DNA from 2 places in the Oceanithermus desulfurans genome. Region 1 is predicted to be linked to the other one. Evidence: riboswitches for the same ligand, from Rfam matches in the RefSeq annotation. Region 1 holds a riboswitch; the other holds the start of a gene.
What was found. Region 1 has a riboswitch for S-adenosylmethionine ahead of HNQ05_RS05220 (O-acetylhomoserine aminocarboxypropyltransferase/cysteine synthase family protein). Riboswitches for the same ligand answer to the same signal wherever they lie in the genome.
Positions count from the first base shown of each region.

Region 1 (4,326 bases):
CGCCGTTCAGCGTCCGCGCCAGCGAGACGAAGAGCGGCGAGTGGTAGTGGCTGAAGGTGTTGAGGATCGAGGCCTCGGCCAGCGCCGCGAAGGCGAGCAGGCCCGCGTGCACCCAGCGGGGCCAGGGCTGGGTCAGCGCCAGCACCGCGACGGCGTGGCCGAAGATTTCCTTGAACCGGGGGCGCACCATCCAGTCCTGCAGCAGCGCCCGCAGCTGCAGTTCGAGCCCCGGCACCCACTCGGTGTTGCCGCGGCGGAGCAGCACCACGGCGAGGGCCACGACCGCCGCCAGCGCCAGCGCCACCTCGCCGAGCCGCACCCGGTGCTCCCAGGCCTCGGCGATCAGCCGGCGCAGGTCGCGGTCTTTGGGCCAACCCGCCAGGGCCACCAGCAGCGGCGGCACCGCCAGCGTGAGCAGCACCCCCTTGAAGGGCACCAGGCCGGTAATCGTCTGGGTGTTCGAGCCCAGCGCCGCCAGATAGACCGCCCCGACGAGGGCGTAGCCCAGCGCCGCCAGCCAGGCCGTCAGGCCCCGGCGGTAGCGTACGAAGCCCAGCGAGGCGAAGACGAGCGCCGCGAGCAGCGGTCCCGCCGCCGCCCCGGCGTAGACGAAGCCGCCCAGCAGCAGGCCCAGCGCCAGCAGCACCCCGAGCGGCTGGGGGAAGGCGAGGGCCAGCAGCCCCAGCCCCGCCAACACGCCCACCCAGGCGAGCCGGGCGTAGGCCGGGGGTTCCAGGGTGCGCGGCAGCGGCTCGCCCAGCGCGATTCCGCTCGCCGCCAGCCCTTGCTCGACGCGCTCGATGAAGCGCTCGGTCTTTTCGGGGTCGGGCCAGGGGCGGAAGTAGAGGATCTGGTGCCCGCGTTCGCGCGCCGCCAGCAGGTACTTTTCGGCGGCGGCCTCGGGGCTGAGCTTGAGCTGCCAGTCGGCGGGCAGGCTGAAGACGCGCAGCGTCGGATGGTCGCGCGCGATCTGCAGCAGCCCTTTCTGCTGCGCGCCTTCGACGAAGCCCACCGGGGCGGTGACCAGCTCCGCCGTCTGGCTCAGGCGGTCGGGGTAGCCGAGCACCTCCTCGCCGGCGAAGACGACGGCCTGCACCGGTTCGGGCAGCGGCGGCGGCCAGCTGCGCAGGCGGTCGTTGTAGGGGCGGTAGACGATGTAGTTGCCCTTGCGGTAGCGCTCGAGGATGAAGCCGCGGTCCGGCCCCAGGGGCATCGTGAGCACGTCCTTGGGGAAACCGATCCAGACCCGGTCGAGCCAGGCGACGCGGTGCTGCGGCAGCGTCCAGGCCTTCGCGATGCGCTCGAGCTCCTCCGGGTCCCGCGGCGAGAGGTAGAACCACCCGGGCTCGAAGCCGCCGCCCGGGTGGATGAGCCTGAGCAGGTTGCCGTCGGCGTAGAGCGCCTTGCCGCGCTCGACCCAGTCCTGGGTGCGCAGCTCATAGACGCCCAGGCCGCGTACCCCCAGGTCGCGGTAGCGGTCGAGCAGGGCGTCCAGGTCGAGGCCGCGCAGCCGTGCCTCCTCGCGCACCGCCTGGCCGTCGAGGGTGAGCACCACCGGCCCCGGCCGCTCCACCTGCCAGCGGGCGTAAAGCGCCGCCAGCGAGGGCAGCAGGGCGAGCAGCAACAGCAGGTGCAGGAGCTTCTTCACGCGGCCCCCAGGATGCGATGGATCCGGCTCGTCAGCATCTCGAGCGCCGGCTCGTTGTGCCCGCCGTGGGGGATGATCACGTCCGCAAAGCGCTTGCTGGGTTCCACGAAGGCGATGTGCATGGGGCGGACGAAGTTGAGGTACTGCTCGATCACCGATTCGGGGCTGCGCCCGCGCTCGTCCACGTCGCGGCGCAGACGGCGGATGAAGCGCACGTCGGGGTCGGCGTCGACGAAGACCTTGAGGTGCATGCGGCGGCGCAGCTCGGCGTCGTAGAGGGCGAGGATGCCCTCGAGCACCACGACGGGCGCCGGGCCCACGGGCCGGGTCTCGCGGGCGCGGGTGTGCTCGACGAACGAGTAGAGCGGGCTCTCGACGGGCTCGCCGCGCACCAGCCGGCTCAGGTGGTCGATCAGCAGGGGCATGTCGAAGGCGTCGGGGTGGTCGTAGTTGATCCGGGTGCGTTCCTCGAAGGTCAGGTGGTCCTGGTTCTTGTAGTAGTTGTCCATTTGCAGCAGGGCCACCCGGTCCTTGCCCACCACCTCGATCACCCGGCGGGTGACCGTCGTCTTGCCGCTGCCGGTGCCGCCCGCGATGCCGATGACGAATCGTTCCATGCCGTCCCCCTTTATACCAGCCGTTCCCGTGAGCCGGATGGGGCCGCGACGGGCGTGCTTGACAGCGGCGGCCGCAGCCGCTAAACTTCGCCCTAACCGCGCCGAGCGCGGCCAAAATCCGGTGCGTTCTCTTATCCAGAGCGGTGGAGGGACCGGCCCTGTGAAACCGCGGCAACCGGTGGGGAAACCCACGCCTTGGTGCCAATTCCGGCCCGCGCGAGCGGGAAAGATAAGGGAAAGGGCAACCCCTTTCCTGAAGTCTTCAAGAGAGCGAACGGAAAGGGGAGTTTTCTTTCCCCGGAAAGGAGCAGGTATGCCCGAGTACCGGTACGCAACCCTAGCGCTGCACGCAGGCTACACCCCCGAGCCCGGAGGCCCCCGGCAGGTTCCGGTGGCCCAGTCCACCAGCTTCGTCTTCGAAAGCGCCGAACACGCCGCCCGGCTGTTCGCGCTCGAGGAGGCGGGACCCATCTACACCCGCATCGGCAACCCCACGGTGGCCGTACTGGAGGACCGGCTTGCCGCCCTCGAGGGAGGCGCGGCGGGGCTGGCCGTGGCCTCGGGGCACGCCGCGCAGTTCCTGGCGCTCACCGCCGTGCTGCAGGCGGGCGACAACCTGGTGAGCCTGCCCGGCCTCTACGGGGGCACGGTCAACCAGTTCAAGGTCACCCTCGCCCGCCTGGGCATCGAGACCCGCTTCACCAGCCCCGAGGCGCGGCCCGAGGAGTTCCTGGCGCTGACCGACGACAAGACGCGGGTCTGGTACCTGGAAAGCCTTTCCAACCCCGCGCTTTCCATCCCCGACTTCGACGCCGTCGCCGAGGCCGCCGCGGAGGCGGGGGTGGCCGTCTTCGTGGACAACACCTTCGGGATGGGCGGCTACCTCTTCCGGCCGCTGGAGCACGGCGCGGCGGCGGTGCTGCACTCGGTCACCAAGTGGATCGGCGGGCACGGGGCGGCGATCGCCGGGGCGCTCGTCGACGGCGGCCGCTTCGACTGGGCGAACGGGCGCTACCCGCTCCTATCCAGCCCCCAGTCCAGCTACCACGGCTTGGTGCCCACCGAGGCCTTCGCGCCGGCGGTGCTGGCCACCGCGGCGCGGGTGGGGGGGTTGCGCGACGTGGGCCCGGCGCTCAGCCCCCACGACGCCTACCTGCTCCTGCTGGGGGTGGAGACCCTGGCGCTGCGCGCCGAGCGGCACGTGCAGAACACCCTCGAGCTGGCGCACTGGCTGCGGGCGCGGCCCGAGGTGGCCTGGGTCAACTACCCGGGCCTCGAGGACCACCCCAGCCACGCGCGCGCCCAGCGCTACTTCGGCGGCCGCCCGGGGGCGGTGCTCACCTTCGGCCTCCGCGGCGGTTACGACGCGGCGGTGCGCCTGCTGGGCCGGCTCGAGCTCGTCAGCCACCTGGCCAACGTGGGGGACACCCGCACCCTGATCATCCACCCCGCCTCCACCACCCACGCCCAGCTCGCGCCCGAGGCGCTGGAGGCCGCCGGGGTGGCGCCGGAGATGCTGCGCCTCAGCGTCGGCCTCGAAGACCCGGACGACCTCAAGGCCGACCTGGCGGCGGCGCTGGAGGGGTAGGGTGGCCACGCTCGTCTACGAGGAGATCGGGGAGCACGAGGCGCTGGCGCTGCTGCCAGAGCCGGCCGCGGGCGAGCTCCGCCCGCGGCCCAGGCGCGCGCGCCTGGGCCGGTTCGCTCTCGAAGGCGGCGGGTCGCTGCCCGCGCTGGAGCTGCGCTACGAGACCTACGGCACCCTCAGCCCCGCCCGCGACAACGCGGTGGTGGTCTTCCACGCGCTCACCGGTTCGGCCCACGCCGCCGGCGTCTACGAAGCCGAGACCCTGGCCTCCCTCTCGCCCTACGAACGGGCGTTCGGGGCGCGGGGCTGGTGGAACGAGGTGGTGGGGCCGGGGCGGGCGCTCGACACCGGCCGCTACTTCGTGATCAGCGCCAACGTCCCGGGGAGCTGCTACGGCTCGAGCGGACCCCACCAGGACCCCGGCTTTCCCCAGCTCTCACTGCGCGACATGGTGCGCGCCCAGGCGCGGCTGC
Region 1 is NZ_JACHEZ010000003.1:222,682-227,007, reverse strand. It holds gene HNQ05_RS05230 (DUF5693 family protein) at 1-1,648, opposite strand, end outside; gene udk (uridine kinase) at 1,645-2,265, opposite strand; SAM riboswitch class I at 2,394-2,501, shown strand; gene HNQ05_RS05220 (O-acetylhomoserine aminocarboxypropyltransferase/cysteine synthase family protein) at 2,579-3,853, shown strand; gene HNQ05_RS05215 (homoserine O-acetyltransferase family protein) at 3,855-4,326, shown strand, end outside.

Region 2 (4,326 bases), on a different contig from region 1:
CGCCACATGATGCATCAAAGCCTAACACCGGTGCATAGTTACTTCAACCGCGGCGCCGGGCCGCCCTTGTACCCGGTTCAACGATCGCCCGCGGGCGGTCGGTATGCTGCTTTGAGAGCGCAAGCCAGAGCCTTACGGGAGGAAGACATGAACGTAGCCTTGGTCACCGACTCCACCAGCGACATCCCCCCTGAACTACGGACGCGCATCGGCGTGCGCGTCGTACCCCTCTACGTCCACTTTCAAGGAAAGACCTTCAAGGACTGGGAGGAGATCACCCCCACGGACCTGTTCCAAGGGGTGGCCGCGGGCACCGACCTGCCCACGACCAGCCAGCCCTCGCCCCAGGACTTCGAGGTGGCCTACGCCGAGGCGCTCGAACACGCCGACCGGGTCCTCTCCATTCACATCTCCTCGAAACTCTCGGGCACCTTCCAGTCGGCCAGCATCGCCGCGGAGAAGTACGGCGGCCGGGTGCAGGTCTTCGACTCGCAGGCCGCCTCGGCGGGCATCGGCATGATGGTGCTGCGGGCGCACGAACTGCTCAGCGAGGGCACCGGGCTCGAAGAGGTCGTACACGAGCTCGAGCGCATCCGCGACGACCACATCGTCCGCTTCGTGGTCGCCACCCTGGACTACCTGCGCAAGAACGGCCGCATCGGCGGCGCCCAGGCCTTTCTGGGCAACCTGCTCAACATCAAGCCCATCCTCACGGTGCGGGGCGGCGTCGTTGACGCCGCGGGCCGCGCCCGCGGCGAAAAGCGGGCGTTGAAGGAGATGGTCAAGACGTTTCGCGACTGGGCCGAAGGCCGGGAGCGGGTACGCGTCTTCTACCTCTACACCGGCGCCGAGGAGGCCGTACACGCCCTGCGCGAAGAGATCCGCACCCTCGGCGACCGGATCGAGGAGGTCTACACCTCCGAGATCGGCGCGGTGATCGCCTCCCACACCGGCCCCGGCATCTACGGCTACTACGCCTACAGTCTCTGACCCCGGCGTAGAATGCCCCTATGCGGGCGTTGATCCAGCGCGTTTCCCAGGCCAGCGTAACCGTCGCGGACGAGGTCGTCGGGGAGATCGCCGGCGGCCTTCTGATTCTGTTCGCCGCCGGCCGCCGCGACACCGCCGAAGACCTCGACTACCTGGTGCGCAAGGTGGTGAACCTGCGCATCTTCGCCGACGAAGCGGGCAAGATGAACCGGAGCCTCCTCGACACCGGCGGCGAGGCCCTGGTCGTCAGCCAGTTCACCCTCTACGCCGACACCCGTAAGGGCCACCGCCCTTCCTTCACCGCCGCCGCCGACCCCGACGAGGGACGACGCTGGTACGAGCGGTTCGTCGAAGCGCTATTGCGGCAGGGGGTCCACGTCGAGACCGGCGAGTTCGGCGCCCACATGCGGGTGGCCCTGGTCAACGACGGCCCCGTCACCATCTGGCTCGACAGCGAGGACCGCAAGCGCAGCCGCCGCGGCTAGCTTTACAAGCCCGAACTGCATAGGTATACTTCCACCCAGTACGCCCGTGCGTACGCTCCTCATCCCGAGCGGCCGAGGGAACTGGCCCGACGACGCCGCGGCAACCGGCGGGAATCCGCAAGGTGCCAATGCCAGCCCCCAGGGGGGAACGATGAGGAGGGAGCGATCTCCCTCCTCCGGTGAGGAGGAAGGAGCCCCGATGCGCCTGACCGACAAACTTGGCCACGGTTTCGTGCTCACCGCCGAGGTGGACCCTCCGCGCGGCGCTGATCCCGCCCCGACCCTCAAACAAGCCCTGATCCTGCGCGGCTACGTGGACGCCGTCAACGTCTCCGACGCCCCCATGGCCAACCTGCGGATGAACAGCATCATGCTGGCGCACCTGATCCAGCACCACACGGGGGTGGAGGTGATCCCCCACCTGACCGCGCGCGACCGCAACCGGCTGGCGCTGCAGGCCGACCTGCTGGGGGCCTGGGCGCTGGGGGTGAAGAACGTCCTGGTGCTGGGGGGCGACCCCCCGGAGCGCGGCGATCACCCCGAGGCCCGCCCCGTCTACGAGTTCGGTGCCGTGGGGCTGGTCGAGACGATCGCCCGCCTCAACCGCGGCGAAAACCTCAGCGGCGGCAGCCTCGAAGGCGCTCCCGATCTGACCCCGGGGGTGGCCGTCAACCCGGGAGCGGCCGACCTGGCGGCCGAAGCCGAGAAGTTCTGGGCCAAGGTGGAGGCCGGGGCCCGTTTCGCCCAGTCCCAGCCCGTCTTCTGCCCGGAGACCGCCGCCACCTTCCTCGACGCTCTGGGGGGAAGGAGCCCCGTGCCCATCCTCTGGGGGGTGCTGCCGCTGCGCTCACTCAAGATGGCCCGCAACGTCGGCCGCTGGACGCGGGTCCCCGAGGCGCTGGTGGCCGACCTGGAGCGGGAAGGCCGCGCCGCGGGCATGCGCGCGGCGCAGCACGTCCTGCGCGAGCTGCACGCCGCCGGCATGGACGGGGCCCACCTCTACCCGCTGGGCCGGGTGGAGCTGCTCAAGGAGATGCTGAAACCCCTCGGGGCCCGGCTCGGCTGATCCGCGGCGGCCCGCCAGGCGAACGCCGCAGGGCCGGGCCCTGCGGCGTTCATGCGCTGCGGGCTAGTCGCCCGCGGCCTTCTGCTTCTTCTTGTCGAGGATGCCCGCCAGCTCCTGCAGCCGGCGCCAGTTCTTGAGCCGCTCTTCCTGGACCGCGAGCAGCACCTCGCTGGGGTTGCCGTCCTTGTCGAAGTGCTTGGCGAAGCGTTGCTCGCTGCGGGCGAAGTCGATGAAGGTAAGCGGCTGACCGGTCTTGGGGTCGGTGTACCAATCGTCGTAGATCGCCGGGTTCATGCGCAGGTCGAGGCGTTCGCTCAGGTGCTGGCCCTTGCGCGGGTCGTGGACGAAGACCGGGAAGGTGCGGCTATCCACGGCCAGGCGCGCCTGCCGCGCCGAGGCGTCGTCGGCCACGCCGTGTTCCGGCTGGCAGGTGGTGTAGACGACGAGCACCGAGGGCCCCTCGTACTCGTTGGCCGCGAAGACCGCCTTGTAGAAGTGGTTGAAGTGGGCCGCGGTCGTCTGCGCCACGAAGACGTCGGGGTGCATCATCAGGATCTCGGCGATCTCCTTGCGGTGCTCGGTCTTGCCCTTCAGCTTCTTGCCAAAGGCCGACATCTTGGTCTCCTGACCCATGTAGGTGCTCGTCGAGGCCTGCCCGCCGGTGTTGGAGTAGACCTGGGTGTCGAGGATGATGACGTTGATGTCCATCCCCGAGGCGAGCATGCGGCTGAGGGCCTGGAAGCCGATGTCGAACATCGCGCCGTCGCCGCCGACGACCCAGAGCTTCTTGTCCTGCCAGCCCATCTGGTCCCAGCGCATGCGGATGCCCATCGCGTCGGTGGCGGCGTTCTCGAAGAGCGAGTTCGTCCAGGGCACCAGGAAGGGGTTGTAGGGGTAGGTCGAGCTGTAGACGGTGTTGCAGCCGGTGGCCGCGACGATGCCCCACTGGTCGTCGTAGGCGAAGGCGTTGGCCGCCGCCAGCATGCGCAGCGCCGTGGCCTCGCCGCATCCCGCGCAGCTCCCCGCGCCGCCCACGTAGAGGTGGGTCTTGTCGGTGAGCATCAGGTCGATGGGGGTGCGCTCGTTGATGTACTCCATCGGGGTGTCGGGGAGGCTTTTGAAGAAGTCGAACTCCTCCTTGTAGTGGGGAACCATCTCCCCTTCCTTGCGCACCATCTCGAGGGCGTCGTCGTCGCAGACGGCCACGCACTCGGCGCAGCCCTTACACTTGGTGGGGTCGACGAAGATCGAGAAGAGGCCCGCCTCCTTGCCCTTCTTCTGCGGCAGATCGTAGAACTTCTTGGTCTTAGCGAAGTGGGCGCGCATGCGCTCGCGGGTCTCGGGGTCCTCGATCTTGGCGAGCTCCTCCTCGACGAGGTTCTCGGGGAGCACCTTGGCCAGGATGGCGGTGTCGGGGCACTCGGTCACGCACTCCATGCAGGCGGTGCAGTTGGAAGCGATGTAGTGGGGAATGTCGGGCGCAATGTAGGAAAAGTCGCGGTACGAGCCGGTACCCGGGGCGATGTGGGAGCGGGCCAGCCGCTCGTCGGCCGGCATCTCCAGGTCGGCGCTTCCCTCGTTGTAGGCCTCGACGACGGACCTGAAGTCCTGGTTGAACTTGGGGATGTCCAGCGGCTCGGGCTCGGGTAGCAGCTCCAGTTCGAGCTCGAGCTCGCCCATCACGATCTTCTTGTCCTTCATGCCCCCACCTCCTCGGGCTCGGTGGCGATCACCTCGGCGGGTACCTCGATGATCTCGCGGTAGCCGCGCTGGATCGCGGTCATG
Region 2 is NZ_JACHEZ010000006.1:51,625-55,950, reverse strand. It holds gene serA (phosphoglycerate dehydrogenase) at 1-8, opposite strand, end outside; gene HNQ05_RS08515 (fatty acid kinase binding subunit FakB) at 148-990, shown strand; gene dtd (D-aminoacyl-tRNA deacylase) at 1,011-1,475, shown strand; SAM riboswitch class I at 1,532-1,633, shown strand; gene HNQ05_RS08505 (methylenetetrahydrofolate reductase) at 1,675-2,541, shown strand; gene HNQ05_RS08500 (thiamine pyrophosphate-dependent enzyme) at 2,605-4,242, opposite strand; gene HNQ05_RS08495 (2-oxoacid:acceptor oxidoreductase family protein) at 4,239-4,326, opposite strand, start outside.
Region 2: another riboswitch for S-adenosylmethionine. It lies ahead of HNQ05_RS08505 (methylenetetrahydrofolate reductase); the one in region 1 lies ahead of HNQ05_RS05220 (O-acetylhomoserine aminocarboxypropyltransferase/cysteine synthase family protein).